Regions from separate parts of the Pseudomonas sp. LR2-20 genome, predicted to be linked through region 1. Evidence: riboswitches for the same ligand, from Rfam matches in the RefSeq annotation. Region 1 holds a riboswitch; the other holds the start of a gene.
What was found. A riboswitch is a leader RNA that binds a small molecule or an ion and turns the genes downstream of it on or off. The one in region 1 is predicted to bind thiamine pyrophosphate.
Positions count from the first base shown of each region.

Region 2: it holds a riboswitch for thiamine pyrophosphate, as region 1 does, so the genes downstream of both, thiC (phosphomethylpyrimidine synthase ThiC) here and OCX61_RS13870 (TenA family protein) in region 1, are expected to answer to the same signal.

Region 1 is NZ_AP025944.1:3,115,290-3,123,635, forward strand. Features, by position in the region: gene tenA (thiaminase II) at 4-669, opposite strand; gene OCX61_RS13870 (TenA family protein) at 666-1,313, opposite strand; TPP riboswitch at 1,345-1,459, opposite strand; gene OCX61_RS13875 (Ig-like domain-containing protein) at 1,711-5,103, shown strand; gene OCX61_RS13880 (SCO family protein) at 5,244-6,230, shown strand; gene OCX61_RS13885 (putative bifunctional diguanylate cyclase/phosphodiesterase) at 6,311-8,346, shown strand, end outside.
Region 2 is NZ_AP025944.1:559,451-582,767, forward strand. Features, by position in the region: gene OCX61_RS02315 (NAD(P)/FAD-dependent oxidoreductase) at 1-983, opposite strand, end outside; gene OCX61_RS02320 (DMT family transporter) at 1,030-1,362, opposite strand; gene OCX61_RS02325 (LysR family transcriptional regulator) at 1,450-2,340, shown strand; gene waaA (lipid IV(A) 3-deoxy-D-manno-octulosonic acid transferase) at 2,352-3,623, shown strand; gene OCX61_RS02335 (TolC family outer membrane protein) at 3,726-5,159, opposite strand; TPP riboswitch at 5,321-5,427, shown strand; gene thiC (phosphomethylpyrimidine synthase ThiC) at 5,582-7,462, shown strand; gene cytX (putative hydroxymethylpyrimidine transporter CytX) at 7,611-8,894, shown strand; gene OCX61_RS02350 (RsiV family protein) at 8,863-9,609, opposite strand; gene OCX61_RS02355 (NUDIX domain-containing protein) at 9,794-10,414, shown strand; gene OCX61_RS02360 (DUF1249 domain-containing protein) at 10,405-10,857, shown strand; gene cpdA (3',5'-cyclic-AMP phosphodiesterase) at 10,943-11,746, shown strand; one part of gene OCX61_RS02370 (IS3 family transposase) at 11,850-12,320, shown strand; one part of gene OCX61_RS02370 (IS3 family transposase) at 12,323-13,204, shown strand; gene OCX61_RS02375 (YqiA/YcfP family alpha/beta fold hydrolase) at 13,429-14,037, shown strand; gene parE (DNA topoisomerase IV subunit B) at 14,073-15,977, shown strand; gene OCX61_RS02385 (esterase-like activity of phytase family protein) at 15,974-16,960, shown strand; gene OCX61_RS02390 (retropepsin-like aspartic protease family protein) at 16,957-17,475, shown strand; gene parC (DNA topoisomerase IV subunit A) at 17,486-19,744, shown strand; gene OCX61_RS02400 (PqiC family protein) at 19,920-20,630, shown strand; gene OCX61_RS02405 (AhpA/YtjB family protein) at 20,776-22,233, opposite strand; gene serB (phosphoserine phosphatase SerB) at 22,369-23,317, shown strand, end outside.

The DNA.
Region 1 (8,346 bases):
GCCTCAGGCCACGCCATCCAACCCCATCTGCCAGAAATCAGCCTCCAGCCTCGAAGCCTGGCCAAAGATCTGTACCAGCTCGACAAACCGCTGCTCGGTCATGCTCCGTGCCGCCAGTTCATCCAGATGCTTGCGCGCCGCCGCGGCCACGCCCTGGTAAGCCTCCCCGGCATACTCGCCAATCCACTCCCGGTACGGGTGCTCGCTCAAGTCGCCAATGCGCTGCGCCAGCGTGCGGCCGATCTCGGCGTAGCCAATCACGCACGGTGCCAGGGCCACATGCAACTCGAGCAGGTCACCGGCCGTGCCGCAGTCGAGCACGTAACGGGTGTAAGCCACGGTCGCCTGGTGTTCCGGCGCTGCCTGGATATCGGCCTGGGACAAGCCCCAGCGCGCGCACAAGCGCAGGTGCAGCTCGGTCTCGTCAAGAATCGCCGCAAGGCCCGCCTGGGCGGCGCGGATATCCGCCGGCAAGCGGCTTTTGTAGGCGGCCAGGGCCCAGGCGCGGGCGAACTGGATGAGGAACAGGTAGTCCTGGATCAGGTACGTGCGGAAGGCTTCTTCCGGGAGGGTACCCTCGCCCATCTGCCGCACGAAGTCGTGGTCGACATAGCTGTGCCACTGCCCGGCAGTCGCAGCCTTCAAACGCTCGAAAATATCCATGCTCACGCCTCCTCGGTGTAAATGGCGTCGAAGAAGGCAAGCTCCAGCTCAACGGTGCGTTTGTAGAAGTCACTGGCCAATGCGGCCTCCTGGGGGCCGACCCGGTCCAGCTCGGACTTCAGGAAAGCGACGAAATCGCAAAATGCCGGATTGTCGTGCAGGGTGATCCATTCGGCATGGACGAAGTTGGCGGGCAACGGCTTGGGTGCCTTGAGAGCCCAGTCCAGATACAGGCCTTCGGCAACGTTCAGCACTGCCAGCGCGGCGGCGTAGGAACGGGTGGCAGCAGCCTCGCGCATGATGGCCTTGAAACCGGCGGTAGGTGCAGTGTCTGCAGGCGCTGTGCGTTGCGCGGGGCTGACGTCCAGCGCCTCGAACGCGCGCAGGAAATAGGTGTTCTCGTCGCTGGAGATCATCCCCGCGAAGCGGCCGAAGCGCAGGCGGGCCTCGAAGGTGTCGGCGGTGGCGATGGCGGCGCCGAGCAAGGTCAGGAAGCTGTCGAGAAAGCGGTGGTCCTGGACCAGGTAGCGGACCATGATCGGGTCGGCCACGCTGCCCGCGCAGAGTTCACTGACGAAACGGTGGCCGACGGCAGCCGACCAGGTCGGTTGGTTCTGGCGTTGCAGGGTTTCGCTGAAGCGTTCGTTCATGGTGTGGCCTCACAGTGAGGCCGGCAAAAGGCAGGTCTGGCAGTCCCATCCCTTCGCCGGCATTATCCGGATCAGGTTCGAAGGGTCACCGCGCTGCAGCTGCCAGCGGTTTCTCAGCCCGTTGCCGGGCTCCCCTTGGTGGGCAACAGGTATACAGCGCCGATCACCAATTGTCACCACTCCCATCACCGGAGTTGGGCCCAGCCCTGCCCAGTTTTGGGGGCCTACACCCGGTCTTTGACACCCCGTTATTTAGCGCGCCTCAGGCGCCACAAGGAATTGTTTAACAAAGCTTTACCAAAAGATGTGTTGGCACAGCCGTTGCTCAGGCCATAAAAACCCGGCAATACGCCATTGATGGCCCATAGCCATTTAGCCGTGAGCGAGGCACCAGGCAATGAAAACCCCTGCCGTGATCCACCCCAACAGCCACGCCTTCAAATTGTCCGCCGTGACCGCGCTGATGTTCAGCCTTGGGCTGATCTCGGCCATGGCCAGCACAATGGATGATGTCAGCCAGCCACCGCCGACAGACCCGTCGCATTACGATGACCAGCCGGCCGACCCGGCCCCGGCACTGCTCAACCTCTTCAACCTGCCCGAAGCCAACCAAGGTTCGCTGGAACTGCAAAACGGGGTATACGGCGATCGTGCCTCCAACCGCGTCGACAACGTACTGCCGCCTGCCCTGCAGACGTCACGCAATTACCCTACCAATGGCAAGCCGAGCCCGCTGTTCGGGGCGCAGCCGTTCACCCAGCAACTGCTGCTATTCGAAGAATTCGGCCCGGAGAAACTCGACCCCAACCTACCACCGCCAAACCTGACCTTCCCGGTCCCCACGCTGGGCGCCGCCCCTGCGCAAGACCCTGACGTGGTGGCCCGCAGCAGTCCCAACGGCAACGCCCTGGAAGCCTTCCTCAAGCAGCCGGGCCTGTACCCGTTCCCCACCCAGTACGCCAACACCCTCGACCGCAACCCGTGGAAGGCGCAGATCGAGATGTTCCTCAACCGCAACTCGGTCGGCTCGCCGGCAGAAGGCCGGCCACCAGGAAAAGGCTGGTCGCACCAGCGCTGGAACGAGTTCTACCCCCAGGCAGCGTTCAAGACCGCACAGGCGGGTGCACGCATCAACCAGGGGCTGCGTGACCGCAAGCAGTTGCACAACTATGCCGTTGGCGAGTTCGCGCCGGGCGGGTTGTATTACCAGACCTCGGACATCCCGACCACCCTCGGTACCACCAAGGGCATCGACCCCCGCTTCCACCCGAACTTCCCGCAGCAGAACCACAAATCGCTGTGGACCTTCGACGGCACCTTCCCGCCGAAGCTGCTGATGGTTCGCTATGGCCAGCCGGTGCTGATGCGCCACTACAACGCGCTGCCGATCGACCCGGCAGCCAACGCAGGCTTTGGCTTGCACACCATTTCCACCCACGAGCACAACGGCCACTCGCCAGCCGAGAGCGATGGCTTTGCCAACGCCTACTTCTTCCCTGGCCAGTACTATGACTACCGCTGGCCGATCCAGCTGGCCGGCTACGACACGATCAACACCCGTGCCGAAGATCCGCGCGCCGCGTTCCCCTGCTCGCCGGGTGAAACGCTGTTCGTCAACGACGCCAACCCCGGGCTGAAGACCTGCCAGAACGGCAGCATCAAGATTCGTGGCGATTGGCACGAAACCATGAGTACCCACTGGTTCCACGACCACATGATGGATTTCACGGCGCAGAACGTCTACAAAGGCAACGCCGTGATGATGAACTACTACAGCGCCATCGACCGCGGCAACGAAGCTCTGCAGGACGGCGTCAACCTGCGCTTCCCCAGCGGCTCGGCCATGCCGTGGGGCAACCGCGACTATGACGTCAACCTGGTGATCGCCGACAAGGCCTGGGATCAGAACGGCCAGCTGTGGTTCAACCCGTTCAACACCGACGGTTTCCTCGGCGACCAGGTGCTGGTCAACTGGCAGTATCAGCCCAAACTCAAGGTGCGCGCCCGCAGCTACCGCTTCCGTATCCTCAACGGCTCGGTGTCGCGCTATTTCAAGTTTGCCGTGGTGCGTGAAATCGCCGGCAACAGTGGCGAGTTCAAGGGGCCGTCCGGCTCCAACGTGTCGTACGCGCGGGTGCCATTCCACATGATCGCCAACGACGGCAACATCATGGAACACGCCGTGCCGTTCGACGGCACCATGGACCTCAATGGCGACGGCAAGACCGACGACAACAACGGCATCCTGCCGCTGCAAGGCATCGCCGAGCGTTACGACATCATCATCAACTTCGCCAAGAACGGGATCAAGGTTGGCGACAAGCTGTACATCGTCAACATCATGGAGCACGAAACCGGCAAGGGCCCGAAACAGGCCATTTCATTGGCCGACGTGCTGTCCGAGAAGTACAAGGCGGTGATCAAGCAGACCAGCACCGGGCCCGAATGGGACAGAGGCGACCCGGTAGTCGGCAAGGTCATGCAGTTGGTCGTGCAACCCTACAGCGGCACCGACGTCAGCATGGACCCAAGCGCCTATGAACCGGCCAAGCCGGGCAAGGCCGAAGGCCTGAAGATGATCCCGCTGACCATCGACCGCACGGCCGTCGCCGACCAGGCCAAGATCAAGGCCGCGCGCCACCGCGAGTTCACCTTCGGTCGCTCCGACGGCACCGACACCACCCCCTGGACCATCAAGACCGACGGTGGCTTTGGCTACAGCATGGACCCACGGCGCATCTCCGCCGCACCGCAACTGGCCAGCGAAGCGACCCAGGCCGGCTTCAGCGGCGACGGCACCCTGGAAGTGTGGAAGATCAAGAACGGCGGCAGCGGCTGGAGCCACCCGGTGCATGTGCACTTCGAGGAAGGTGTGATCCTCAGCCGTGACGGCAAGGCGCCACCGGAATGGGAAAAATGGGCACGTAAAGACGTCTACCGCATCGGCCCGGACGCCGACTCCTCGAGCGAAGTGGAAATGGCCATTCGCTTCCGTGAGTTCGCCGGTACCTACATGGAGCACTGCCACAACACCCAGCACGAAGACAACTCGATGCTGCTGCGCTGGGACATCGAGCACCCTGGGCAATTCCAGGTGATGCCGACGCCGCTGCCAGGCTGGGATGGCGTGCAGTACATGGCTTCGGTGGGCCTGCCGACCTTCCGCACCGCCAGCAACAACAACACCGACACGGCCAACAAGCCACCGGTGGCGGTGAACGACAGTGCCGCGACCACGGCCGGCAAGCCGATCGTGATCAACGTGCTGGCCAACGACACCGACCCCGAAGGCAACCTGCCACTGACTGTCAAGGACCTCAACCAGCCTGATTCCGGCAAGGGGACGGTCAGCACCGACGGCACCAGCGTGACCTACACGCCGCCGGCCACGGTCGACACCCCGTTCACCGCCAGCTTCGCCTACACCGCGCGCGACGCCAAGGGTGCCGATTCGCTGACCCAGGCGACGGTCAATGTTGCGGTGGGCCCTGCTGTGGTGGCGGACAAGATCGAGGTCAGCAGCGCCGTGGTGCAGGTGCGCAGCAACAACCGCTACACCTGGGACATCTCCGGCACCACCTCGGTGGCCAGCGGCAACAGCATCACGGTAACCGCAGCCACCACCAGTGGGCCGCTGAACCTGGGCACGGCAACGCTGACGACGGCATCCACCGGGGCGCGCTGGCGGTTGTCTACGACCACCACCGGCAGCGGCCCGGCGACGCCGGCGACGATCACCGTGAAGTCAGCACTGGGCCAGAGCGTAACGGCGCCCATCAGCATCAAGTGACAGCGGGGCCGCCACGCGGCCCATCGCCGGCAAGCCGGCTCCCACAGGTAGCGAGCACAGTGATGTGAAATGCCTGTGGGAGCCCGGCTTGGCGACGATAAGGCGGTCAACCACCACACAAGAAAACAGAGGATCGCATCATGGCCCTGTCATGGCGTGTTCTGCTTGCCCTCACCCTGTTCGCCGCCGGTACCCACTACTGGCCAATCAATCCAGCCCAATCCGCCCCCTCGGCCGTGGCGGCTACACCGTGGGGCGCCAGCTACTTCCCCAACACCCCGCTGGTGACCCAGGACGGCAAGAAGGTGCGTTTCTTCGACGACCTGATCAAGGACAAGGTGGTGGCAATCAACTTCATCTTCACCGGCTGCACCGACTCCTGCCCGGTGGAAACCGCCCGCCTGCGCCAGGTGCAGAAAATCCTCGGTGACCGGGTCGGCAAGGACATCTTCCTCTACTCCATCAGCATCGACCCCTACAACGACACCCCCGCCACCCTCAAGCGCTACGCCGAAAAGTTCGGCATCGGCCCCGGCTGGACCCTGCTCACCGGCGAACCCGACGATATCGAACAACTGCGCCGGCGCCTGGGCCTGTATATCGAAGGCCTGGAAAACGGCCGCTCCAAGGACCACAACCTGAGCCTGATCATCGGCAACCAGGCCACGGGCCGCTGGATGAAGGCCTCGCCCTTCGAAAGCCCGTACATCCTCGCCGACCGCCTGGGCAACAGCCTGCACAACTGGAAACAGGCCAGCGCCATGACCAACGACTACGCCAATGCCCCGCAAATCCGCCCGCCCAGCAGCGGCGAACAGATCTTCCGCACCCGCTGCTCTTCCTGCCACACCGTGGGTAACACCGAACCCGGCCAACCCGGTATCGGCCCCGACCTGCTCGGTGTGACCCAGCAACGCGACCCCAGCTGGCTGATACGCTGGCTGAAGGAACCGGACCAGATGCTGGCCGAGAAGGAACCGCTGGCCACCCTGCTCTACGAACAGTACAACCGCCTGGCCATGCCCAACATGCGCCTGGGCGATACCGAGATCACCGCGCTGATCACCTACCTGCAGGAAGAGACCACGCGCATACAGGCGCCCTTGGCTGATCGGGGGAAACCATAAAGGCATTTAGCCATCGGTCATGAGGCAGTCATCTTTCTGTCGTATTTTTCGACCATCACCCAGGGTCGGGAATACCAGCAGTGATCCGCCGCTCTCTCTCCTCCGCAAGCCTCCTGCGCTTGTTGATCCTGATGCTCTGCGCAGCCACCCTGACCTTCCTCTGGGGGCTGCACTTCAGCCAGAAGGCCGCCGCGCGCCAGGCTGCACTGGCAGCCAAGGCGGCCGAGCATCTGAACCTGGCCAGTATCGTTGCCGAGAACCTGCGCCAGCTGGTCGACCGCGCCCAGGCCGTGGGCCGGGTGACCCAGGACGACATGAAGACGCTGCGCCAGGGCAACCTGAGCCTGGCCAGGCTGCTGGCCGAGGACCCGGTGTTCAAACGCATGAGCCTTTACGACCGCCAGGGTCGGCTGCTTTCCGCCAGCCACAGCGATGAAGCCGCGGCACTGCCGAGCGACTGGCTGAAGCAATTGCAGGTGCATGTCGCCCACTACGGTTTCAAACCCTTCCTGGCGCAGGTCCCCCCAGGCACCTCAACGCCAACCCTGCCCAACTGGCTGCCATTTCTGCTGCCGTTGACCGACCTGCCGGGCCGGCAGATCGACAACATGCTCGTGGTGCAGCTCGACATCGGCTACCTGGCGGTGCTGTTCCAGCACATCGACCTGGGTGACAGCGGCGTGATGCGCCTGGTCCAGGACGATGGCCAGGAGCACCTGCGCATCGATACCCGCGGCGTGGTGGTGACAGGCGAGCGCTTCGAACCGGACCTGGCAGATGCCGACGATGCGGCCGGGCAATTGACCCAGTACGCTGCCGGCGTGCCTTACCAGAGCCTGTACCGGCGGGTGCCCGAGCGTGGCTTCAGCGTGGTGGTCAGCCAGCGCTATGACGAGATTCTCGCCCCTTCCGCGCTGGCCTATTCGCGCCAGTTCTGGCTGAACCTGAGCATGACCCTGATGATCCTCGCCAGCCTGGCCTGGACCTTGCGCCTGCTACGCAAACGCCAAGAGGCGTTCAGCGCTCTGGAGCAAGCGCAACAGGTCAACCAGCAATTGATCGGCCGCCTGGAAGACGAACACCGGCGCAGCAGCCACGCCGCCGCCACCGACCACCTCAGCGGCCTGCACAACCGCCGCCAGTTCGTCGCAGTCGCCGGGCAGGCGCTGACCCGGCAGCGCGGCAAGCGCCGCTTGATGGCAATCCTGTTCATCGACATGGACCGTTTCAAATCGATCAACGACTCGCTCGGGCACAAGATCGGCGACCTGCTGCTGCAGGCAGTGGCCGGGCGCATCCAGCGCCTGCTCGAACCTGGCGACGAGGCTTCGCGCTTTGGCGGCGACGAGTTCGTCGTGCTGCTGGCGGGCGAGCGCAGCGAACAACAGATCAATAGCTGGGTGCGTATGCTGGTACAGAAACTTTCAGCCACCTATGCCCTCGACGGCCAGGAGGTCAACACCAGCCCCAGTGTCGGGGTCAGCATCTGCCCGCGCGATGGCCAGGACATCGACAGCCTGATCCGCTGCGCCGATGCCGCCATGTACTCGGCAAAGCAGGCCGGTCGGGCCCAGTACCGTTTCTTCGACCCTTCGCTCAACCTTTCCGATATCCAGGCCTTCACCCTCGAACAAGCCTTTGGCACGGCCCTGACCGAGCGCCAGTTCGTGCTGCACTACCAGCCGCAGATCCGCCTGGATAGCCACCGTGTAATGGGCTATGAAGCCTTGGTACGGTGGGCCCACCCTGAATTCGGTCTGCTGTACCCGGACCGTTTCATCGGTCTGGCCGAACGCAGCGGTTTCATCATCGAGCTGGGTTGGGAGGTATTGCGCCTGGCCTGCGAAGAATTGGCCCGCTGGGGCGCTCAGGGCCGTGAAGCGCGCCTGGCCGTGAACGTTTCGGCCATGCAGTTGCGCCAGGCCGACTTCAGCAGCCGCCTGCTGGCCAAACTGCAGCGGTACGGCATCAACCCGCAACGCCTGGAACTGGAGATCACCGAAACCACCATCCTCGACCCGGAAGGCACCGCCGTCGACCACCTGCAGTGCTTGCGTGAAGCCGGTCTGGGCATCAGCCTGGACGACTTCGGCCGCGGCTACGCTGGCTTCGCCCA
Region 2 (23,317 bases), 2.5 Mb from region 1:
TCGGGGCGGACCAGGCCGGACTGCGCGGGCTCGGCGCGATCGACGCGCAGGGTGGCCCAGCGCACCTGGCCTTGATCGACCCAGGGCAGCAGCTGGGCAATTTCCTTTTGCGCGGCAGCGATCTGTGCGGCGGGCTCGCGGGCCACGCCATCGGCTTCGGCCAGGTCGCCACCGAGGTACCAGACCCACTGGCCATCGGCGGCCGGGTGGGTGGTGATGGTCACCCGTGGCTTGGGACCGCCGCCCAGGCAGTGCGCATAGAGCGGCTTGAGGTTCGGGCCCTTGGCCAGGACCATGTGCAACGGCCGGGTCTGCATGGCGGGTTGCTTCAGGCCCAGTGCATGCAGCAGTTCTTCGGTACCCGCGCCGGCGCTGAAGACGATGCGTTGGGCGCGGATTTCACGGTCGTCGACGCGCAGGCCGACCAGCTCGTCGCCCTCGCGCAGCGGTTCGACACGTTCGCCCGCGAGCAGGCTGTCACCGGCCAGTTCGGCCAGGTTGGCGAGCAGGCTGGGCACATCGATCACCAGTTCGGCCAGGCGGTAGACCTTGCCCTTGAAGCCGCGGTCCTGCAGGGCGGGTGGCAATTGCTCGCCCTTTACCTGATCGACCCGGCCACGCACGGCCTTGCTGGCGAAGAAGCTGGTCAGGTTGCCGGCCAGGGTGCCTGGCGACCACAGGTAATGGGCATCGGAAAGCAGGCGGGTACGGGTCAGGTCCAGCTCGCCGCTGCCATTGATCGCTTCGCGCCAGCGTCGCGGCATGTCGGCGATGGCTTCCGAGGCGCCGGTCAAGGCACCGTGCAGGGCGTACTTGGTGCCGCCGTGAATGATGCCCTGGGACTTGATGGTCTGCTCGCCACCGAGGCTGGCGCGCTCCACCAGCACCGTCGAGTAGCCCAGGCGACGCAGGCGGGCATTGAGCCAGAGGCCTGCGACCCCGGCGCCGACGATCAGCACGTCAGTGGAAATGGCGGATGGCATGGCGGTACCTCGAAGACTGGGACAGCTGGCAAGTATACAGGCTGCCTCAGTGCCCGGCAGTTTTGGAAAACAGCTGAATCACCACCACGCCACCAACGATCATCGCCATGCCCAGCATTGCCGGTACATCCAGCTTCTGCCCATAGACCACCAGCGCCGCAACGCTGATCAGCACGATGCCAAGGCCCGACCAGATCGCATAGGCGATGCCTACCGGAATGCTGCGCACCACCAGGGTCAGCATCCAGAACGCTATCCCGTAGCCCACCACCATCAGCAGCAACGGCAAAGGCGTGCTCAGACCCTTGACCGCCTTCATGGAGGCAGTGGCGATGACTTCGGCGCAGATGGCGATGGCGAGGTAGGTGTAGGCATTCATGACAGGTTCCTCCGGTAACTGGCTCGGCATTCTAGCGGTTGCCCAGATGCGGTAAAGTCATTACCTATCTTGATTGGAGATAGGTAGATGGCCGAGCAATGGAACCTTGAACAACTGCGCACCTTCCTGCGGGTCGCTGAATTGCGCTCGTTTTCCGCAGTGGCCCGCGAGCAGCGCAAGGCGCAGTCGGCCATCAGCAATGCCATCGCCCTGCTGGAAACCGACCTGGGTGTCACGCTGTTCGAGCGCAGCAGCGGACGGCAGCCGAAACTGACCGAAAACGGTACGGCGTTGCTCGAAGATGCCCGCGAACTGTTGCGTCAGTGCGAGCGCCTGGATGGCCGCGCGCTGGCGCTGATGCGTGGCCAGGAAGCACTGCTCAGGGTCGCCCAGGATGAGGCCATGCCTTATCAGCCGGTGATCGACAGCCTCGACGAACTGGCCAGCCGCTATCCCTATCTGGAGGTACAACTGGCCAGTGGCGCCCAGGGCGATGTGGCGCGCAAACTGGCCGAGCGGCGTGCCGACCTGGGGCTGTTCTTCCACCATGAACGTATCCCGGCGGCACTGGAGCGGCGTGCGCTGGGCAGTGTGGAAATGGTCACGGTGTGTGCGGCCGACCACCCGCTGGCGCGCGAACGCCGGGTTACCCGTCAGCAGTTGGCCCGGCACCGGCAACTGCTGATCACCCCGCAGCAAAGTGGCTACCCCGGCGGCGAGGCGATCAGCCCGCACGTCTGGCGTGCCGACAGCTTCTACGCCATGGCCGAACTGCTGATGCGCGGCCTGGGTTGGGCCTGGCTGCCGCGGCATGTGGTGCAGTACCCGACCTACCAGGCGCACATGGTCGAGCTCGACAGCGAATGGCGCCCGCCGGCGCTGGTGGCGGAGCTGGCCTGGCGCCGCGACGAACCGCTGGGCCCGGCCGCGCAATGGTTGGCCGAGCGCTTTGCGGTGCACCTGCGCGCGATCGGGTAAACTCCGCCGCCATGAACAGAACACTCTATACCTTGCTGTTTCACCTGGGCCTGCCGCTGGTTGCGCTGCGCCTGTACCTGCGCGCGCGCAAGGCACCGGCCTATGGCCAGCGCATCGCTGAGCGCTTTGCCCGCAAGCTGCCAGCCATGCGCCAGGGGGGGATCTGGGTGCATGCGGTGTCGGTCGGTGAAAGCATTGCCGCGGCACCGATGGTCCGTGCGCTGCTCAAGGCCTACCCGGACCTGCCGATCACGCTCACCTGCATGACCCCGACCGGCTCCGAGCGCATTCGCGCGATGTTCGCCGATGAGCCACGCATCCAGCATTGCTACCTGCCTTACGACCTGCCGTGGGCGGCTGGGCGCTTTCTTGACCATGTGCGGCCGCGGCTGGGCATCATCATGGAAACCGAACTGTGGCCCAACCACATCCACCAGTGCGCCCGACGCGGCATTCCGGTGGCCTTGGCCAACGCTCGGCTGTCCGAGCGCTCGGCCCGTGGTTATGGGCGTTTTGCCAAACTGACCCGGCCGATGCTGGGTGAGATGAGCCTGATCGCCGTGCAGACCGAAACCGAGGCCCGGCGTTTCCGTGAGCTGGGTGCCCGCCCTGAGTGCGTGCAGGTTACTGGCTCGATCAAGTTCGACCTGAAGATCGATGAACACTTGCAGCCCCGTGCCAGGGCACTGCGCGAACAGTGGGGCGCCAGCCAGCGTCCGCTGTGGATCGCTGCCAGCACGCATGAGGGGGAGGATGCCTTGATCCTGCAGGCGCACCGGCAGTTGCTGCAGGTGCATGGTGATGCGCTGCTGATCCTGGTGCCGCGCCACCCTGAGCGGTTCGATGGCGTGCATGCCTTGTGCGCTGGGCAGTTCGCCACGGTACGTCGCTCTGCCGGCACGCCGGTTGAGGCGCAGACGCAGGTGCTGCTCGGCGACACCATGGGTGAGTTGCTGTTCCTCTATGCCCTGGCCGACATCGCCTTCGTCGGCGGCAGCCTGGTGGCCACGGGCGGCCATAACCCACTGGAGCCTGCGGCATTGGCATTGCCGGTGCTCATGGGGCCACATGTGTTCAACTTCCTTGAAATCAGCGCGATGTTGCGCGAGGCGGGGGCGTTGCAGCAGGTCGATGACGCCGACGGGCTGGCCGAGGCGGTGCGGCGATTGATCGAGCTGCCTCAGGATGCACAGCACATGGGCGAGGCGGGCAGGGCGGTGATGCGGGCCAACCAGGGCGCCTTGCAGCGCTTGCTGGATGGGCTGGGCAAGCTTCTTGGCTGATGCTTGTGCTGGCTTCTTCGCGGGTTAACCCGCTCCCACAGGTTCAGCGCAGGCCTCAAGCCTGTGGGAGCGGGTCTACCCGCGAAGAGGCCAGCACCTGTCTCAAGGCCTGCGTTCGAAGTTCTTGGCTGCCGCGGCCGCCAGGTCCGGTGGCAGGAAGTCCTTGTCCGGGTTGTAATCCGGCTTCAGGTACTGCTTGAGGTCCTGCAGATCCTGCGGGCTCAAGGTCCCGGCAGCCTGCTTCAGGCTCAGGTTGTCGAGAATGTAGTCATAGCGGCTGTTGTTGTAGTCACGCACCGAGGTGTACAGCTGGCGCTGGGCGTCGAGCACGTCGACGATGTTCCGGGTACCGACCTGGTAGCCGATCTCGGTGGCTTCCAGCGCACTCTGGTTGGAAATGATCGACTGCTTGCGCGCCTGCACCTGTTCCACATCGGTGTTCACGGCGCGGTGCAGGTTGCGGGTGTTCTCCACCACCTGGCGGCGCAGGCTTTCACGTTGCTGTTCACTCTGGCTCAGGCGCTGATAGGCCTCGCGTACCTGCGAGCTGGTCAGGCCGCCACTGTAGATCGGAATGTTCAGCTGCAGGCCGACGCTGGTCTGTTCCACATCGCCGCTGTAGCGCTGGCCGAACGGTGAGGGGTTGGTGAAGCCCAGGCTGTCGTTGTCGCCCTTTTCATACTTGGCCACCGCATCGAGGGTCGGCGCATGCCCGGCCTTGCGCTGGCGCAGGGTTTCTTCGGCGGCGGCGACGGCGTGGTTGGTGGCCAGCAGGTTGAGGTTCTGGCGGCCAGCGGTTTCCACCCAGGCCTTGGCGTCGTTGGGGGTCGGTACCTTCACCGGCAGTGTGTGGACCACACCCTGGATCGAGCTGTACTCACGGTTGGTCAGGGTGACCAGCGCCTCGAAGGCATCCTGTACCTGGCGCTCGGCGATGATCCGGTTGGCCCGGGCGGTATCGTAGCTGGCCTGGGACTGCAGCACGTCGGTCTTGTCGGAAAGGCCGACGTCGAAACGTTCGTTGGACTGGTCCAGCTGGCGCTTGAAGGCCGCTTCCTCGGCTTTGGTCGCCGCCAGGTTGTCCTGGGCGCGCAGCACCGAGAAGTAATCCTGCGCAGTCTGCAGGATCAGGTTCTGCTCGGTTGCCGACAGTTGCAGCGCCGCCTGTTCATTGACCGCTTCGGCGGCCTGGAGCTGGAACCAGCGATCGGCGCGGAAGATCGGTTGCGCGAGGGTCGCGCTCCAGGTATTGCCGCTGCGGTTGGCGGTGGCCGACGGCTGGTCGATCTTGGTGCGGGTATTGAGCATCTCGGCCCCGGCCGAGAGGTTCGGCAGCAAACCGGCGCGAGCCTGCGGCACGACTTCTTTCTGCGCGCCATAGTTGGCACGGGCGGCAGCAAGATCGGCGTTGTTGTCGACTGCTTCCTGGTAAACACTGACCAGATCGGTTTTTACCGTCGTGGGCAAATCCGCTGCCCAGACCACGCCATTGGACGCACAAGACACGGCTATCGCCAGTGAAAGTTTGCGCAGCATAGAGGCAATCCTTGTACGAAATTTAATTACTGAACTGTTGAGTATCGAGCGACGGGCCAGTGTAGTGCCATGCGCATCCGCCAACAATCATCGGTTGCGCCTTTCATCTCCCCTGCGTTTTACCCGCTTGGCTTTGCCGACCACTCCAGTCTAGACTGCGCATGTTCTTGTCGGGGTGCCTTGAAGCAAAGGCTGAGATCGCAAAGGTGCGGATCCCGTTGAACCTGATCAGGTTAGCGCCTGCGTAGGGAACAAGATTGCTCGCCTTCCCGGGGAGCCTCTTGTGCCAGGTCCGGGAATGTCGCAGCTGCGTGCAGCTTCAGGCACCCCACATCCGGCACTGCACCCGTCAACGGGTACGTTCACGCCATTCAGGTTCACCCCGACATTCCACTGCTAGGAAGCCGTCTGGAGAGCCTGTGATGACCAAACAAGAAAAAACGATCAACCTCAGCGAGTCGGCGCAAGTCGATCAGCAGTCCGTGCAACCGTTCCCGCGTTCGCGCAAGGTCTATGTCGAAGGCTCGCGCCCGGACATCCGCGTGCCCATGCGCGAAATCAGCCTGGACGACACCCCGACCGACTTCGGTGGCGAAAGCAACGCGCCGGTGCTGGTCTACGACACCTCCGGCCCGTACACCGACCCCAACGTCATCATCGACGTGCGCAAGGGCCTGGCTGACGTGCGTTCGGCCTGGATCGACGCACGCGGTGACACCGAGCGCCTGGACGGCCTGAGCTCCGATTTCGGCCAGCAGCGCCTGAACGATGCGGAACTGGCCAAGCTGCGTTTCGCCCACGTGCGCAACCCGCGCCGGGCCAAGGCTGGCGCCAACGTCTCGCAGATGCACTACGCCCGCCAGGGCATCATCACCGCCGAGATGGAATATGTGGCCATCCGCGAGAACATGAAGCTGCAGGAAGCCCGCGCCGCCGGCCTGCTGAACGAGCAGCACGCCGGCCACAGCTTCGGTGCCAACATTCCGAAAGAAATCACCCCGGAATTCGTCCGCCAGGAAATCGCCCGTGGCCGCGCGATCATCCCGGCCAACATCAACCACCCCGAAGTGGAACCGATGATCATCGGTCGCAACTTCCTGGTGAAGATCAACGGCAACATCGGCAACAGCGCCCTGGGCTCCTCGATCGAGGAAGAAGTGGCCAAGCTGACCTGGGGCATCCGCTGGGGCTCGGACACCGTCATGGACCTGTCCACCGGCAAGCACATTCATGAAACCCGCGAGTGGATCATCCGCAACTCGCCGGTGCCGATCGGTACCGTGCCGATCTACCAGGCCCTGGAAAAGGTCAACGGCGTGGCCGAGGACCTGACCTGGGAGCTGTTCCGCGACACCCTGATCGAGCAGGCCGAGCAGGGCGTGGACTACTTCACCATCCACGCGGGTGTGCTGCTGCGTTATGTGCCGCTGACCGCCAAGCGGGTCACCGGCATCGTCAGCCGCGGTGGCTCGATCATGGCCAAGTGGTGCCTGGCGCATCACAAGGAAAACTTCCTGTACACGCACTTCGACGAGATCTGCGAAATCATGAAGGCCTACGACGTCAGCTTCTCGCTCGGCGACGGCCTGCGCCCGGGTTCGATCGCCGACGCCAACGACGCGGCCCAGTTCGGTGAGCTGGAAACCCTCGGCGAGCTGACCAAGATCGCCTGGAAGCATGATGTGCAGTGCATGATCGAAGGCCCCGGCCACGTGCCGATGCAACTGATCAAGGAGAACATGGACAAGCAGCTGGAATGCTGCGACGAGGCGCCGTTCTACACCCTCGGCCCGCTGACCACCGACATCGCCCCAGGCTACGACCACATCACCTCGGGCATCGGCGCGGCAATGATCGGCTGGTTCGGTTGTGCCATGCTGTGCTACGTCACGCCCAAGGAGCACCTGGGCCTGCCGAACAAGGATGACGTCAAGACCGGCATCATCACCTACAAGATCGCCGCCCATGCTGCGGACCTCGCAAAAGGTCACCCGGGCGCGCAGATTCGGGACAATGCCTTGTCCAAGGCGCGTTTCGAATTCCGCTGGGAAGACCAGTTCAACCTGGGCCTGGACCCGGACACCGCGCGTGCCTTCCATGACGAGACCCTGCCGAAGGAGTCGGCCAAGGTCGCGCACTTCTGCTCGATGTGCGGGCCGAAGTTCTGCTCGATGAAGATCACCCAGGAAGTACGTGAATACGCAGCCAAGATCGAGGCCGTGGACGTGACCGTCGAGCAAGGCATGCGTGAGCAGGCCGAGCGGTTCCGCCAGGAAGGCAGCCAGCTGTACCACAAAGTGTAAGAACGCCACGTCCCCTTGTGGCAGTGGGCTTGCCCCGCGAAAGCCTCAGATGAGCCAATGCATTTGGCAGGTCTGACGCTTTCGCGGGGCAAGCCCGCTCCCACAAGGAGGTGGCAAAGTCTGATCAATTCTTCCTGCGAACATAACAATGACATCACCCAGCCAATTCTCCCCCGACCACCCGGTCCCCACCCACCAGCGCATCTTCGGCGCCCGTGACCTGTTCTCGCTGTGGTTCTCCCTCGGCATCGGCCTGATGGTGCTGCAGGTCGGCGCCATGCTGGCCCCTGGCCTTGGCCTGGCCGGCGCAGTGCTGGCCATCGCCCTTGGCACCGGTGTCGGTGTGCTGTTGCTGGGGGCTGCCGGGGTCATCGGCAGTGACACCGGCCTGTCGGCCATGGGCACCCTGAGGCTGAGCCTGGGCCGCCATGGCGCGCGCCTGCCGGCATTGCTCAACCTGCTGCAATTGGTGGGCTGGGGCGCCTTCGAGATCATCGTCATGCGTGACGCGGCCAGCCTGCTGGGTGCCCGGGCGTTCGGTGAAGACAGTGCCTGGAACAGCCCGATGCTCTGGACCCTGTGTTTCGGCGCGCTGGCCACCCTGCTCGCCGTCAGCGGCCCGTTGGCGTTCGTGCGCAAGGTGCTGCGTGCCTGGGGGATCTGGCTGCTGTTGGGGGCGTGCCTGTGGCTGACCTGGAACCTGTTTGCCAAGGCCGACCTGGCTGATCTGTGGAACCGTGCCGGGGACGGTTCGATGTCGCTGGCCGTAGGCTTCGACATCGCCATCGCCATGCCGCTTTCGTGGTTGCCGCTGATCGCCGACTACTCGCGCTTTGCCCGTAATGGCAGGCATGTATTCGGTGGCACCGTTCTGGGCTACTTCATCGGCAATACCTGGCTGATGAGCCTGGGCGTGGCCTACACCCTGGCGTTTGCCGCCAGTGGCGAAGTCAATGCGCTGCTGCTTGCCCTGGCAGGCGCCGGCATGGGCATCCCGCTGCTGTTGATTCTGCTGGACGAGTCGGAAAAGGCCTTCGCCGACATCCACTCGGCGGCCGTTTCCACCGGCGTGCTGCTGCCGCTGAAGGTCGAACACCTGGCCTTGGCCATTGGTGTGCTGTGCACGCTGATCGCCTTGCTGGCGCCACTGGCCCAGTACGAGAACTTCCTGCTGCTGATCGGTTCGGTGTTCGCGCCGCTGTTCGGTGTGGTGCTGATGGACCACTACGTGATCCGCCGTCGCCGCCTGCCGGCACAGGTCGATGGCTTGCATTGGCAGGCACTGGTGGCCTGGGTGGTGGGTGTGGCGGCCTATCACGTGATCGCCGCCAAGGCGCCTGAGCTGGGGGCTACCCTGCCAGCATTGCTGCTGGCAGGTGGGCTGCATGGGCTACTGAGCTTCAGCCGCGGCCGGGAAACAGCTCAGGCTTGAGTACGCCGTTCAGGCGTGGGTAAGGGATCTTCAACTCCACGTGGCCCATGGAGTAGGGCGCGATGGCATAGACCTCGTACTTCACCACCAGCGCGCCGTACGTCAGGGCGATGTGCGGCGACTTCTTGAACGGCCAGGTCTTGACGAACTCGGCGTCCTTGTCCATTCCAACGCTGATCAGCCAGGCACGGTGCGACTCTTCCACGGTCTTCCAGAAGGTCTCCTCCTGGCCTGGCACCAGCATGTCCTGCAGGGTCAGCACCTTGTCCAGCTTGCGCGAGTAGTTGATGAAGCCGCGCCCCGGCATGCCGTGGGCACCGCCGCTGTCGAGGTAGCTGGACAGCTCGATGATCACCAGGCCGTCATGCTGCTCGCGTACCTTGGCTTGCAGGTAGCTGCTGTTGCGTTTGTCGGCGCTGGCCAGGTATTGCTGTTCGTAGGCCTGCAGGGTGCTTGGCGCGGTGCCATGCTGATTGTCTTCGGTCAGCTGCAGCAGGCGTTTTTCGACGATGGCATCGAGCTTGGGCTGGGCCGGGAAATGCACGGTGTCAATGTTCACCAGTGGGCAGTCGCTTGCGCTGCAGCCAGGTTTGACGTGCTCCCAGGCATCACGCTTGACCTCGAGCGGGGTCCGGTAATTGGGTGCGAACAGGCTCTGGCAGGCGCCCAGAGCGAGAGCCAGCACGGCCACGGAAGTCAGTTTGACAAGTGTCATGATGATCCTTGCAGAACAGGAAAAGTCGGCCTTTGACCGTCTGCGCGGCCTTCAGTTCGCCACTAAGCTAACAGAGTGAAGGCGTGCTGTCCCGAGTGCGCGAACGGTTGCCGGAAAGGGGTGAAACGGGCAACCGTGCAGAGTAGGATGGCGCGATGCGGTAAATGAGGTCATGAGGATTTCCATGTCAGACACGTTGAATTCGGTGCCCAAGGCGGTCGAGATCGTCGAGCGGGCCAACTGTTTCAAGGGCTTTTACAAGCTCGACAAGGTGCACCTGCGCCATGAACTGTTCGCGGGCGGCATGAGCCGTGAGATCAGCCGTGAGCTGTTCGTGCGTCATGATGCGGTCTGTGTGCTGCCTTACGACCCACTGCGCGATGAGGTGGTGCTGATCGAGCAGTTCCGTGTCGGCGCCCTGGGCAAGGTCGACAACCCCTGGCTGATCGAGATGGTCGCCGGGCTGATCGACAAAGCTACCGAAGAGCCCGAAGCAGTCGCCCATCGCGAAGCCGAAGAAGAAGCAGGCCTTGCGATCAGTGCCCTGTGGCCGATCACCCGCTACTTCCCCTCGCCAGGCGGCAGCGACGAGTACGTGCACCTGTACCTCGGCCGCTGCACCAGTGAAGGCGCGGGCGGCCTGCATGGCCTGGAAGAAGAAAGCGAGGACATCCGTGTCCGCGTATGGTCATTCGACGATGCGATGCAGGCCGTACGCGATGGTCAAATCTGCAACGCGGCGACCATCATCAGCCTGCAGTGGCTGGCGCTGAACAAAGACGAAGTTCGAGGTATGTGGAAGTGAACCTCTTGCGTGAGCGTTATCGGGTCGATCTGGCCGGGCTGCAAGCAGCCTGCGAGGCCAACTATGCCCGGCTCATGCGCCTGCTGCCCGATATGCGTACCACCCAGAGCTCGCGGCGCATCGGCATGACCCAGGGCGACCAGATGCTCGGCGTGCTGGTGCTCGATGTGTTGCTGGCCTGCCCGTACACCACCACTTTGCGGGTACGCCAGGAGCACAGCCTGCCCTGGCTGCCGGTGCCGCACCTGGAGGTGCAGGTGTATCACGATGCGCGCATGGCCGAAGTGATCAGCGCCGAGCATACCCGCCGCCTGCGCAGCATTTACCCGTACCCCAACGAGGCCATGCACCAGCCGGACGAGAAGGCGCAGCTCAATCTGTTCCTCGGCGAATGGCTCAGCCATTGCCTGGCCTGCGGCCACGAACTGGCAAGTGTGCGCTGAAATGTGACCTGGGTCGGTTTCGAGTGTTTGCTCGCAACCGATCCAGCGCCATAATTCGCGCAGAATCCGTTCGAGGAGACGGCCGTTGCCGCACCCAGACTCTTCCCCTGCATCCGTACATGTGGTGCAACTGACCGACGCCCACCTGTTTGCCGACCCGGCGGGCACCTTGCTGGGCCTCAATACCCGTGACAGCCTGCGCCACGTGGTCGCCCAGGTGTGCCGCGAACAGCCGCGTGTCGACTTGCTGTTGTGCACCGGCGATCTGTCACAAGATGCCACTGTCGCTTCCTATCAAGCTTTCCGTGAGCTGACCCGGGAAATCCCTGCGCCAACACGCTGGCTGCCAGGTAACCATGATGAAGCCAAGGTCATGGCCGAAGTCGCGCCAGAGCTGCTGCAGTCGGTGACCGATATCGGCAGCTGGCGGGTGGTCATGCTCAATTCGGCGGTGCTGGGCGCTACCCATGGGCTACTCGAGCAGGATCAGTTGTCGATCCTCGATCAAGCCTTGGCGTCGGCCGCCGAGCGCCATTGCCTGGTGTGCTGCCACCATCAGCCGGTGGATATCGGTTGCGCCTGGATCGCCCCGATCGGTTTGCGCAATGCCGATGAGTTGCTGCAGCGCCTGCGTGGTTATCCACAGGTGAAGGCGTTGCTCTGGGGGCATATCCACCAGGAATGGGATGAACTGCGCGATGGCTTGCGCCTGCTGGCCACGCCATCGACCTGCATCCAGTTTGCGCCGGGCAGCGAGGACTTCAAGGTCAGCGAGGAGCAGCCGGGGTATCGCTGGCTGCGCCTGCATGCCGATGGGCGAGTGGAGACAGGTGTGGAGCGGGCTACTGATTTTGCAGTGAAGCTCGACTTCAATAGCGCGGGGTATTAGAAGATCCTGGGGCTGCTGCGCAGCCCATCGCCGGCAAGCGCGGCTCCCACAGGTTGGACTGCCCCCAAGAAGTTGGACAAAAAATCCAACCCTTGGGGGACCTATGGGCAAGTACACAGAGCAGTTCAAGCTCACAGCCATCACCGCTTACCTGGATGGCAATAATGGCTTCCGAAAGGTAGCCCAACATTTCGGTATCGACTTCAGCCTGCTGCGCCGATGGGTTTCCAGCTATCAGCGCAATTCCAGCCTTCCTCCACGTTCGCCTGGGCGGGGTTATGACGACGATTTTAAGCGGCAGGTGGTCAGCTACATGCACGAGCATCGTCTTTCTATGCGGCAAACCGCAGCGCATTTTGGCCTCGGCCAATCGTCGCGGATAGGCAACTGGCAGCGGCAGTACTACAGTGGTGACCTTGTAGCTCCCGTCGACCGCCAGAAAAAGCCGATCAAAGTGCCGAAGAAGATCAAACCTGCAAAACCCACAGATACCGACGACTCGCAAAAGTCCCGAGACCAACTGATGGCGGAGCTCGAATACCTGCGCATGGAGAATGCTGTTTTAAAGGAGCTCAAGGCTTTACGGGAGGAAAAGGAACGAATATCGGGGAAAAAGCCCTGATCGTTTCCAGGCTCAAACGTAGATTTCCTTTGCCTGACCTGCTGGGGCTGGTCGGGCTGGCTCGCAGTACCTTTTATTATCAGGTGCAAAGCCAGCAGAAGCCGGACAAATATGCCGAGCTTAACGAGAAGATTCAGCAGATCTATCACAAAGAGAAAGGGCGCTACGGCTATCGACGCGTTGCACTCGTGATTAGAAAGGAGGGGGTGCAGGTCAACAAGAAGGTCATCGAGAAACTGATGGCTGCCCTAGGGTTGAAGTCACTGGTACGCCCCAAGAAATATCAGTCCTACCGAGGTGCCGTGGGCAAGATAGCGGCGAATTTGCTGGAGCGAAATTTCGTCGCCCAGCGTCCTAACCAAAAATGGGTGAGTGACGTAACCGAGTTCAAGGTGGCTCAACAGAAGCTCTATCTTTCGCCGGTGATGGACTTGTACAACGGGGAAATCATCGCCTATGAGACGGCTAGCCGCCCCCAGTACAGCCTGGTTGGAAATATGCTGGATAAGGCACTCAATACCTTGGGAGAAAAGCCGAAGCTAGTGCTCCACACCGACCAGGGATGGCAGTACCAGCAGGCTCAATATCGTCACAAGCTTCGCAGTCGCGGCGTGAAACAGAGCATGTCTCGTAAAGGCAATTGCCTGGACAATGCGGCTATGGAAAGCTTCTTCGGGACGCTCAAGTCAGAGTTTTTCTACCTAAAGCGTTTCGAGAGTATTGATGAATTGAAAGCAGGCCTGGATGAGTACATTCACTACTACAACCATGACCGCATCAAGCTGAAGCTCAATGGCCTGAGCCCTGTCGAGTACAGGACCCAGGCGGCAGCTTAAAACTGTCCAACTTTTGGGGGGCAGTCCAGGTACAGCGCTAACCTCAAGACTTGCGATACTCCTGTGGGAGCCGCGCTTGCCGGCGATGGGCCGCACGGCGGCCCTGCTCTTTGAAGAAATTGTTGCGAAATTGGCCGTGCGGCGCCAAAACCCGGTGAACGCGCTACACTGCGCGTCCCTGCGCCCGCTCGATCGGGCGCGAAGCCACAGATTCCGGGGGCAGCATGTCGGGTTCCATCCTCTATATCCATGGCTTCAACAGCTCGCCGCTTTCCAGCAAGGCACGCCAGCTCGAGGCTGTCATGCAGCAGTTGGGCCTGGCGCAGCAGTTGCGTGTCCCGGCCTTGCACCACCACCCACGCCAGGCCATGGTCCAGCTCGAAGCCGCCATTACCGAACTCGGGGCGCCGCTGCTGGTCGGCAGTTCGCTTGGCGGCTACTATGCCACCCATCTGGCCGAGCGGCATGGGCTCAAAGCCTTGCTGGTCAACCCGGCAGTCACCCCGCACAAGCGCTTCGACGGTTATCTGGGCGCCCAGCGCAACCACTACACTGGCGAGACCTGGGAACTGACCCTGGACCATGTGCAGGCCCTGGCCGAACTGGAGGTGCCGGCGCCGACCGACCCAGGCCGCTATCAAGTGTGGCTGCAGACCGCCGATGAAACCCTGGACTATCGCCATGCCGAGCATTATTACCGGGCTTGCGCCCTGCGCATCCAGGCCGGTGGCGACCACAGCTACCAGGGCTTTGCCGAGCAACTGCCAGGCCTGCTGGCCTTCGCCGGCATTGCCCGGCAGCAGTATGCGGCGCTCGATTTTTCTGTATTTTGATCTTTTTGCATTCACCAGACTGACGACGAGAATCCATGGCCAATCCCAGCGCTAGCGCCTATAACGCAGACGCCATCGAAGTCCTCTCCGGCCTCGACCCGGTGCGTAAACGCCCGGGCATGTACACCGACACCAGCCGGCCGAACCACCTGGCCCAGGAAGTCATCGACAACAGTGTCGACGAAGCCCTGGCCGGCCACGCCCGCTCGGTGCAGGTCATCCTCCACGCCGACCATTCGCTGGAAGTCAGCGACGATGGCCGCGGCATGCCGGTGGATATCCACCCTGAAGAGGGCGTGTCGGGCGTCGAGCTGATCCTCACCAAGCTGCATGCGGGGGGCAAGTTCTCCAACAAGAACTACCAGTTCTCCGGCGGCCTGCACGGTGTGGGTATTTCGGTGGTCAACGCCCTGTCGACCCAGGTGCGCGTACGCGTCAAGCGCGACGGCAACGAGTACCAGATGACCTTTGCCGATGGCTTCAAGGCCAGCGAGCTGGAAGTGGTCGGCACGGTCGGCAAGCGCAACACCGGTACCAGCGTGTACTTCAGCCCGGACCCGAAGTATTTCGATTCGGCAAAGTTTTCCATCAGCCGCCTCAAGCACGTGCTCAAGGCCAAGGCCGTATTGTGCCCGGGCCTGCTGGTCAGCTTCGAGGACAAGGCCAGCGGCGAAAAGGTCGAGTGGCACTACGAAGATGGCCTGCGTTCCTACCTGGTCGACTCGGTCAGCGAGTTCCAGCGCCTGCCCGACGAGCCATTCTGCGGCAGCCTGGCGGGTAACAAGGAAGCCGTGGACTGGGCCCTGCTGTGGCTGCCCGAAGGCGGTGACAGCGTCCAGGAAAGCTACGTCAACCTGATCCCCACCGCCCAGGGCGGTACCCACGTCAACGGCCTGCGTCAGGGGCTGCTGGACGCCATGCGCGAGTTCTGCGAGTTCCGCAACCTGCTGCCGCGAGGGGTCAAGCTGGCGCCGGAAGACGTCTGGGAGCGCATCACCTTCGTCCTTTCGATGAAGATGCAGGAACCGCAGTTCTCCGGCCAGACCAAGGAGCGCCTGTCGTCCCGCGAGGCCGCGGCGTTCGTCTCCGGTGTGGTCAAGGACGCCTTCAGCCTGTGGCTCAACGCCCACCCCGAGCTGGGCATGCAGCTGGCCGAGCTGGCCATCAGCAACGCCGGCCGGCGCCTCAAGGCCAGCAAGAAGGTCGAGCGCAAGCGCATCACCCAGGGCCCGGCATTGCCAGGCAAGCTGGCCGATTGCGCCGGCCAGGACCCGATGCGCGCCGAGCTGTTCCTGGTCGAGGGTGACTCCGCCGGCGGTTCGGCCAAGCAAGCCCGCGACAAGGAATTCCAGGCCATCCTGCCGCTGCGCGGCAAGATCCTCAACACCTGGGAAGTGGACGGCGGCGAAGTGCTGGCCAGCCAGGAAGTGCACAACATCGCCGTAGCCATCGGTGTCGACCCGGGCGCGGCCGACCTGTCGCAACTGCGCTACGGCAAGATCTGCATCCTCGCCGACGCCGACTCCGACGGCCTGCACATCGCCACCTTGCTCTGCGCGCTGTTCGTCCAGCACTTCCGCCCGTTGGTCGAGGCCGGCCACGTCTACGTCGCCATGCCGCCGCTGTACCGCATCGACCTGGGCAAGGAAATCTACTACGCCCTCGACGAAGCAGAGCGTGATGGCATCCTCGACCGCCTGGTGGCCGAGAAGAAGCGTGGCAAGCCACAGGTCACCCGATTCAAGGGCCTGGGTGAGATGAACCCGCCGCAGCTGCGTGAAACCACCATGGACCCGAACACCCGGCGCCTGGTCCAGCTGACCCTGGACGACGTGCAGGGCACCACCGAGATCATGGACATGCTGCTGGCCAAGAAGCGTGCTGGTGATCGCAAGAACTGGCTGGAAACCAAAGGCAACCTGGCTGAGGTCCTGGTTTGATTCGTCTGCTGGTTGCGGCCTGCCTGGCGCTGGTTGCCCTGCCGAGTCTGGCGGGCAACTGGCCAGAACTGAAACTGGCCTCCGAGCACCCGATCGACGGTATGCGCGGCGGTAACCTGTCTGGCCTGGCCGAGTGCCGGGGCGGGCTGTGGGGTGTTTCCGATCGTGATGACGACCGCATTTACCGCTTCGACCAGCAGAGCGCCGTCTGGCGCGCACAGCCGCTGACCTTCACCCCACCGCCGGTGCCTGAGAGCGGCCTGCCGTGGGGCTTGAAGTCGCGTAACTGGGCAGCGTCCTACGTGCGTGGCGGTGAACTGGATTACGAAGGTATCACCTGTGACCAGGCAGGCAACCTCTACCTGGTCAGCGAGGCCCATGCGGCGGTGCTGCAGCTGCCTGCCGAGGGTGAACCGCAGTGGCTGAAGATCGACCCGGCGATGGTCCGGCAGGCCCGTGCCAGCGGCATGTTGCTCAACTTCAACGCCTTGTTCGAGGGTCTGGCAATCAACCCGGAGGGTGACCGCCTGTGGTTGGCGGCCGAGCGCGAACGGCGCGGCCTGGTGGCCATCGAGCGGCAGCAGTCGGTGTGGACGTGCGGGCGTAGTTGCGTGTTGCTGAGCGAAGCTGGGGTCGAGATGCAGCCGCCACAGATGCCCAACCCTCGGGCGCTGTCGCGTGACTTCGCTGATCTCGCCTGGTTCGAGGGCAAGCTGTTCACCCTTGAACGCAACGCCTACCGCGTGTGCCGGCGTGAAGCCGCCAGTGGCAAGGTCGAGCAGTGCTGGTCGTTTGCCGCCGAGGCACTGCTGCCTGAGCGCCGCTATGACCAGCCGTACGGCCTGGCCGAAGCGCTGGTGATCGATGCCAAGGGCGCCTGGATCGGCCTGGACAACAACAATGGTGATCGTGCCGATGGCGAAAGCCGGCCGATCGTCTGGCGCTTCGAAGCGCCCCAGGGCGGCTGGAGCGCCACGCCATGAGCCAGACTCCGGGCAAGCGCGCCGGCAAGGTACTGATGATCGTCGCCTGGGCGGCGGGGCTGTTCCTTGCCACGCGTTTCTTCGGGCAATGGGAAGACCACGAGCGCAACCCGAACACCCAGGTGCAGTCGTCGCACGGTGACGGTTTCATCGAAGTGCGCCTGCTGGGCAATGGTCAGGGCCACTTCGTGGTGGACGGCGCGATCAACGGCCAGGGGGTGCATTTCATGCTCGACACTGGTGCCACCGACGTGGCGATCCCCGAGTCGCTGGCCAAGGACCTGAACCTACAGCGCGGGAGCCCGGTGGTGCTGAGCACCGCCAACGGCCGTACCGAAGGCTACCGTACCCGGCTGGACACCGTGCAGTTGGGCGATATCCGCCTGCAGAACGTGCGCGCGCTGGTGGTGCCGGGCCTGGACGGGCAGACCGTGCTGCTGGGCATGAGCGCCCTGAAACAACTTGAATTTACCCAGCGCGGCGGCACCATGCTGCTGCGCCAGAACCTGAAATGACGAGGCCCGCATGAGCGACTCACTGGAACTCAGCCTGGACGGCGTCGAACGCCGCTCGCTGGCTGACTTCACCGAACAGGCCTACCTCAACTACTCCATGTACGTGATCATGGACCGCGCCTTGCCGCACATCGGCGACGGCCTGAAGCCGGTGCAGCGACGCATCGTCTACGCCATGAGCGAGTTGGGGCTCGATGCCGACGCCAAGCACAAGAAGTCCGCCCGTACCGTCGGCGACGTGCTCGGCAAGTTCCACCCCCACGGCGACTCGGCCTGCTACGAAGCCATGGTGCTGATGGCGCAGCCGTTCAGCTACCGCTACACCCTGGTAGACGGCCAGGGCAACTGGGGTGCACCGGACGATCCGAAGTCGTTCGCCGCCATGCGTTACACCGAGGCACGCCTGTCGCGTTATTCCGAGGTACTGCTCAGTGAAGTAGGCCAGGGCACCGTCGACTGGGTGCCGAACTTCGATGGCACGCTGCAGGAGCCTGCGGTACTGCCGGCGCGCCTGCCGAATATCCTGCTCAACGGCACCACCGGTATCGCCGTGGGCATGGCCACCGATGTGCCGCCGCACAACCTGCGGGAAGTGGCCAGTGCCTGCGTGCGCCTGCTCGACGAGCCCAAGGCGACCATCGAGCAACTGTGCGAGCACATCCAGGGCCCGGATTACCCGACCGAGGCCGAAATCGTCACCCCGCGTGCGGAAATCCAGAAAATCTACGAAAGCGGCCGTGGCTCGATCCGCATGCGCGCCGTCTACCGCGTCGAGGACGGCGACATCGTCGTCACTGCGTTGCCACACCAGGTCTCCGGGGCCAAGGTGCTGGAGCAGATCGCCGCGCAGATGCAGGCCAAGAAGCTGCCGATGGTCGCCGACCTGCGTGACGAGTCGGACCACGAGAACCCGTGCCGCATCGTCATCATTCCACGCTCCAACCGCGTCGATGCCGACGAGCTGATGCAGCACCTGTTCGCCACCACCGACCTGGAAAGCAGCTATCGGGTCAACGTCAACATCATCGGGCTCGACGGCCGCCCGCAGCTGAAGAACCTGCGCGCGTTGTTGCTGGAATGGCTGGAGTTCCGCACCAATACGGTACGCCGCCGCCTGCAGCACCGCCTGGACAAGGTCGAGAAGCGCCTGCACCTGTTGGAAGGCTTGCTCACTGCGTTCCTCAACCTGGATGAAGTGATCCACATCATCCGTACCGAAGAACACCCCAAGCAGGCCCTGATCGAGCGCTTCCAGCTGAGCGAAATCCAGGCCGACTACATCCTCGAGACGCGCCTGCGCCAGCTGGCGCGCCTTGAAGAGATGAAGATCCGCGGCGAACAGGACGAACTGCTCAAGGAGCAGGCCAAGCTGCAGGCCCTGCTGGGCAGCGATGCCAAACTGCGCAAGCTGGTGCGCAGCGAGCTGATCAAGGACGCCGAAACCTATGGCGACGACCGCCGCTCGCCAATCGTCGAGCGTGCCGAAGCCAAGGCCCTGTCGGAAAACGAGCTGATGCCGACCGAGCCGGTCACCGTGGTGCTGTCGGAAAAGGGCTGGGTGCGTTGCGCCAAGGGCCACGACATCGACGCCACCGGCCTGTCCTACAAGGCGGGCGACGGCTTCAAGGCCGCGGCTGCAGGCCGCTCCAACCAATTTGCCGTGCTGATCGACTCCACCGGGCGCAGTTACTCGGTGGCCGCGCATAGCCTGCCTTCGGCGCGGGGCCAGGGGGAGCCGCTGACCGGTCGCCTGACGCCTCCGCCCGGAGCAACATTCGAATGCGTGCTGCTGCCGGACGATGATGCGCTGTACGTGGTGGCCTCGGACGCCGGCTACGGCTTCGTGGTCAAGGGTGAGGACCTGCAGGCCAAGAACAAGGCCGGCAAAGGCCTGCTCAGCTTGCCCAACGGTGCCAAGGTCATGACCCCGCGCCCGGTAGCTGACCGTGAGCAGGATTGGCTGGCGGCGGTGACCACCGAAGGTCGCTTGCTGGTGTTCAAGGTTTCCGACCTGCCACAGCTGGGTAAAGGCAAGGGCAACAAGATCATCGGTGTGCCCGGTGATCGGGTAGCCAGTCGTGAAGAATTTGTCACCGATCTGGCGGTGATTGCCGAGGGTGCAACCCTTGTATTGCAAGCCGGCAAGCGTACTCTGTCTCTGAAACCCGACGACCTTGAGCACTACAAGGGCGAACGTGGCCGACGCGGTAGCAAGCTGCCACGCGGCTTCCAGCGGGTCGACGGGTTGCAGGTGGAACTGCCGGCATAATCCGATGAAATGTCTGGAACGGCAATTTCAGCGCCGTTCCAGGCAGAAATGCTGGAGTCGGACCGATATTTCGCGGATGATAGTGCCCCTGTGGTGCCGGCGTGGCCGCGTGCCCGATTGAATCTCTATCAGTATCACTGCGGTTTGCCTGGAGGCGACCGCCTGGATGGGTTGAATGAAATTCCTGCGCCTTCCATTTGCGCTGTTGATGACGGGTTTGCTGGGACTGAGCGGGTGCAGCATGCACCAGCCGGTTGCCCTGTACCAACTCGACAGCGGTGATCCTGGCCAGCCTTCGCAGAGTGCGGGCATGGCCGTGGTGCTCGGCCCGGTGTCGGTAGCCGATTACCTGCAGCGCGAAACCTTCTTGCAGCGTCAGGCCGATGGCAGCCTGAGTTCGGCGACCGACGGTCGTTGGGCCGGTAGCCTGTCGGCAGACATCGATCAATTGCTGGTGCGCCAGCTGGCCTGGCGCCTGGACAGCCAGCGCGTGGTGCTGGCCCCGGCCAGCACTGGCTTCACCCCGGACGTGCAGGTGCTGCTGTCGATCACTCGCCTGGATTCGGGCAAGAACCAGCCAGCGATCCTCGATGCACAATGGCGCCTGCTCGACCGCCGTGGTCATGTGCGTGACAACCGTATCGTTCACCTCGAACAGCCGCACGAGGGCAGCGAGTCGTCCCAGGTTCAGGCCCAGGGGCAATTGCTGCAGAAGCTGGCCGAACAGTTGAGCGCGGCGGTCAAACCGCTGGCCAATCAACCTGCGGTTGCTGAAGAAGCACCGAAGAAGCAGGCAGCACCGGTACAGGTCAAGAAGGCGCCGGAGAAGTCGAAGATCCCGATGGCTTCGCCGATTCGCACCGATATGGAAGTCTATCGGTTCTGATCGAACCGCCAGGCACAAAAAAGCCCGCATCTTGGCGGGCTTTTTTGTGCCTACGATTCGCAGCGGTTCCACGGGCTCGAGGCTTGTGCTGCATCTGTGGGAGCCGGTCTTGCCGGCGATGGGCCGCAAAGCGGCCCCCTGGATATCAGGCCCGGCGCTCGTGCATCCGCGCCAGCTGGCGTTCCAGCATCGACGGGTAAGGCTCCATCAACCGCTCCACACAGCAAGCCCCTTCAGGGCTGGCAATCGGCCGGATGCGGGCGCGCTTGCGGATCAGCTCGTCATCACTGATCTGCCGCTCGACCAGCAGCAGGTTGCGGCTGTGCTGCGACAGTGCCAGTGCGTCCTGGGCCTTCTCGGCCATCAGCAGGTCGACCTGCTCCAGCCCTTGCAGGTCATCGCCCAGGGCCAGGCCCAGCTGCAGTTGCAGGGTGATGCCGCTGTCGGCCACTTCGATCTGCAGGGCATGGCCCAGCGCCCGTAGCAGCTCACCGCAGCAGATAGCGTTGGTCAGGTAATCCTCGCCACAGTCGCGGCTGTGGAACAGCACCAGGGTGCTGCCATCGTTGAGCGTGTGGACGTCGCCTTCATACAGCGATGCCGCCTGCTCCAGGCAGCCCCGGTAGCGTTCCAGCAGCTCGGTCAGGCGCGTGCGTGGCAGGCGACGCAACTGCTCCTGGGAGCCCAGTTGAACGGCCAGCACGGCGGTGTTCTGTGGCTCGTCGGATTCGGCTACGGCAGGTTTGGCCGCCGGTTGCTCCTCGTCGTCCAGCAGCCCGGCGAACGCCTCGTCGTCGTCCTCGTCCGCCTGAACCACGGCCTTGGCACGTTGTGCCGGCTTGGCTGGGACTTCGTCGTGCAGCTCGTCGAACTCGTCTTCTTCTTCCTCCGGTTCCGGCTCGGGCGGAGGTGGCGGCGCCAGGCGGGCGTGCAGCTGGCGGGCGATGTCGCCGATCTCGTCCTGGCGGTCGATGGCCGGGGTGTAAGGGTGCGGGTCACGCAGCCACACCCGCAGCTGCAGCAGTGGCAGGGTGATGTGGCGGCCTTGACGCAGGCTCAGGCTCAGCGCCAGGGCCAGCAGGATGGCGGCAAGGATGCCCATGCTCTGCAGGCTGATCAGCATCGGCTGCTGGAACTGGCTCATGTCCAGGCTGATGCGCAGCTGACCGGCGGTCACGTCCTGGAACGTGATCTTGGTCTGGTACAGGCCTTCGGCTTCACCCAGCAGGCTGTTGCGCGGGCGCTGGCCGGCCTCGGCGAGGATGCGGTTGTCCACGCTGTAGATCGCCGCATGGGCCACCAGCGGGTTCTTCACCAGGTTGCCCAGCAACACATTGAGGCTGAGGATGTCGTTGGACACCAGCAGCTCGGTCGCCGAGGTGGCGGTCTGGGTGGTCAGGCTCTGGCCGAGGGCGTCAGCCTGTTCGTGCATGGCCTGCTTGAACTGCAGGCCCATCACGCAGGCATAGATCACCAGCGCCAGCGCCACCAGGAAAATGTTGGTGGTGGCGATGCGCAGTGCCAAGGGCACGCGACGTTGGCGCAGGGCTCGGAAGATCATGAGGAAGAAGTTGTCGGTTTTGACGGGCGTGGGCCGGTTCACAGAGCTCGGCTCTTAATGGCATAAAAGTGTTGGGCAGTATAGCGAGCAGTGTTTTGTCGGCAAAGTAGAGTTGGCGCCCGATGGTCATGGAAAATCGGTAGAATGCGCATTTTTCATCGAAGTCGGAGCCAGGTTGTGCGCGAAATCGTTCTGATCAACATCACCGGTGAGGACCGCCCCGGTCTCACCGCCGCCATTACCGGCGTCCTGCTCCAGGGCGGTGTGAACATCCTCGACATCGGCCTGGCGGTCATGCACGGCACCCTGTCGTTCGGCATTCTGGTCGATATCCCGGACAATGAAGTGGCGACCAGCCTGCTGCAGAGCGTGCAGTCCAAGGCCCATGAGCTGAACCTGCAAGCGCGTTACACGCCGATTTCCGAGGCCGACTACCAGCACTGGGCCGACGCCCAGGGCGAAGCTCGACATATCGTGACCTTGCTCAGCCGCAAGATCACCCCCGAGCAACTGCAACGCGTCAGCGCCGTCATCAGCCAGTATGGCCTGACCATCGAACGTATCGAGCGCCTGTCGGCACGGGTTGCCCTGGGCGCTTCGAGTGAAAAGGGCAAGGCGGCGCTGGAAATTTCCGTGCGTGGCGTGCCGAGCGACGCCCAGGCATTGCGTGCCGACTTCTTCGCGCTGTCTGAAGAGCTGAACATCGACATCGCGTTCCAGAACGACGACCTGTTCCGTCGCAACCGCCGCCTGGCGGTGTTCGACATGGACTCGACGCTGATCGAAGCTGAAGTCATTGATGAGCTGGCCAAGGCGGCCGGCGTGGGTGAGCAGGTTGCCGCGATCACCGAGCGGGCGATGCGTGGCGAGCTGGACTTCCGCGCCAGCTTCAAGGAGCGCATGGCGCTGCTCAAGGGCCTGGATGTCGGCGTACTCGACGAGATCGGTGCTTCCCTGCGCCTGACCGAAGGTGCCGAGAACCTGTTTGCCGAGCTCAAGCGCCTGGGCTACAAGACAGCGATCCTGTCCGGCGGCTTCTCGTACTTCGCCAAACAAGTGCAGGCGCGCCTGGGTATCGATTACGTATTCGCCAACGAGCTGGAAGTGGTCGATGGCAAGGTGACCG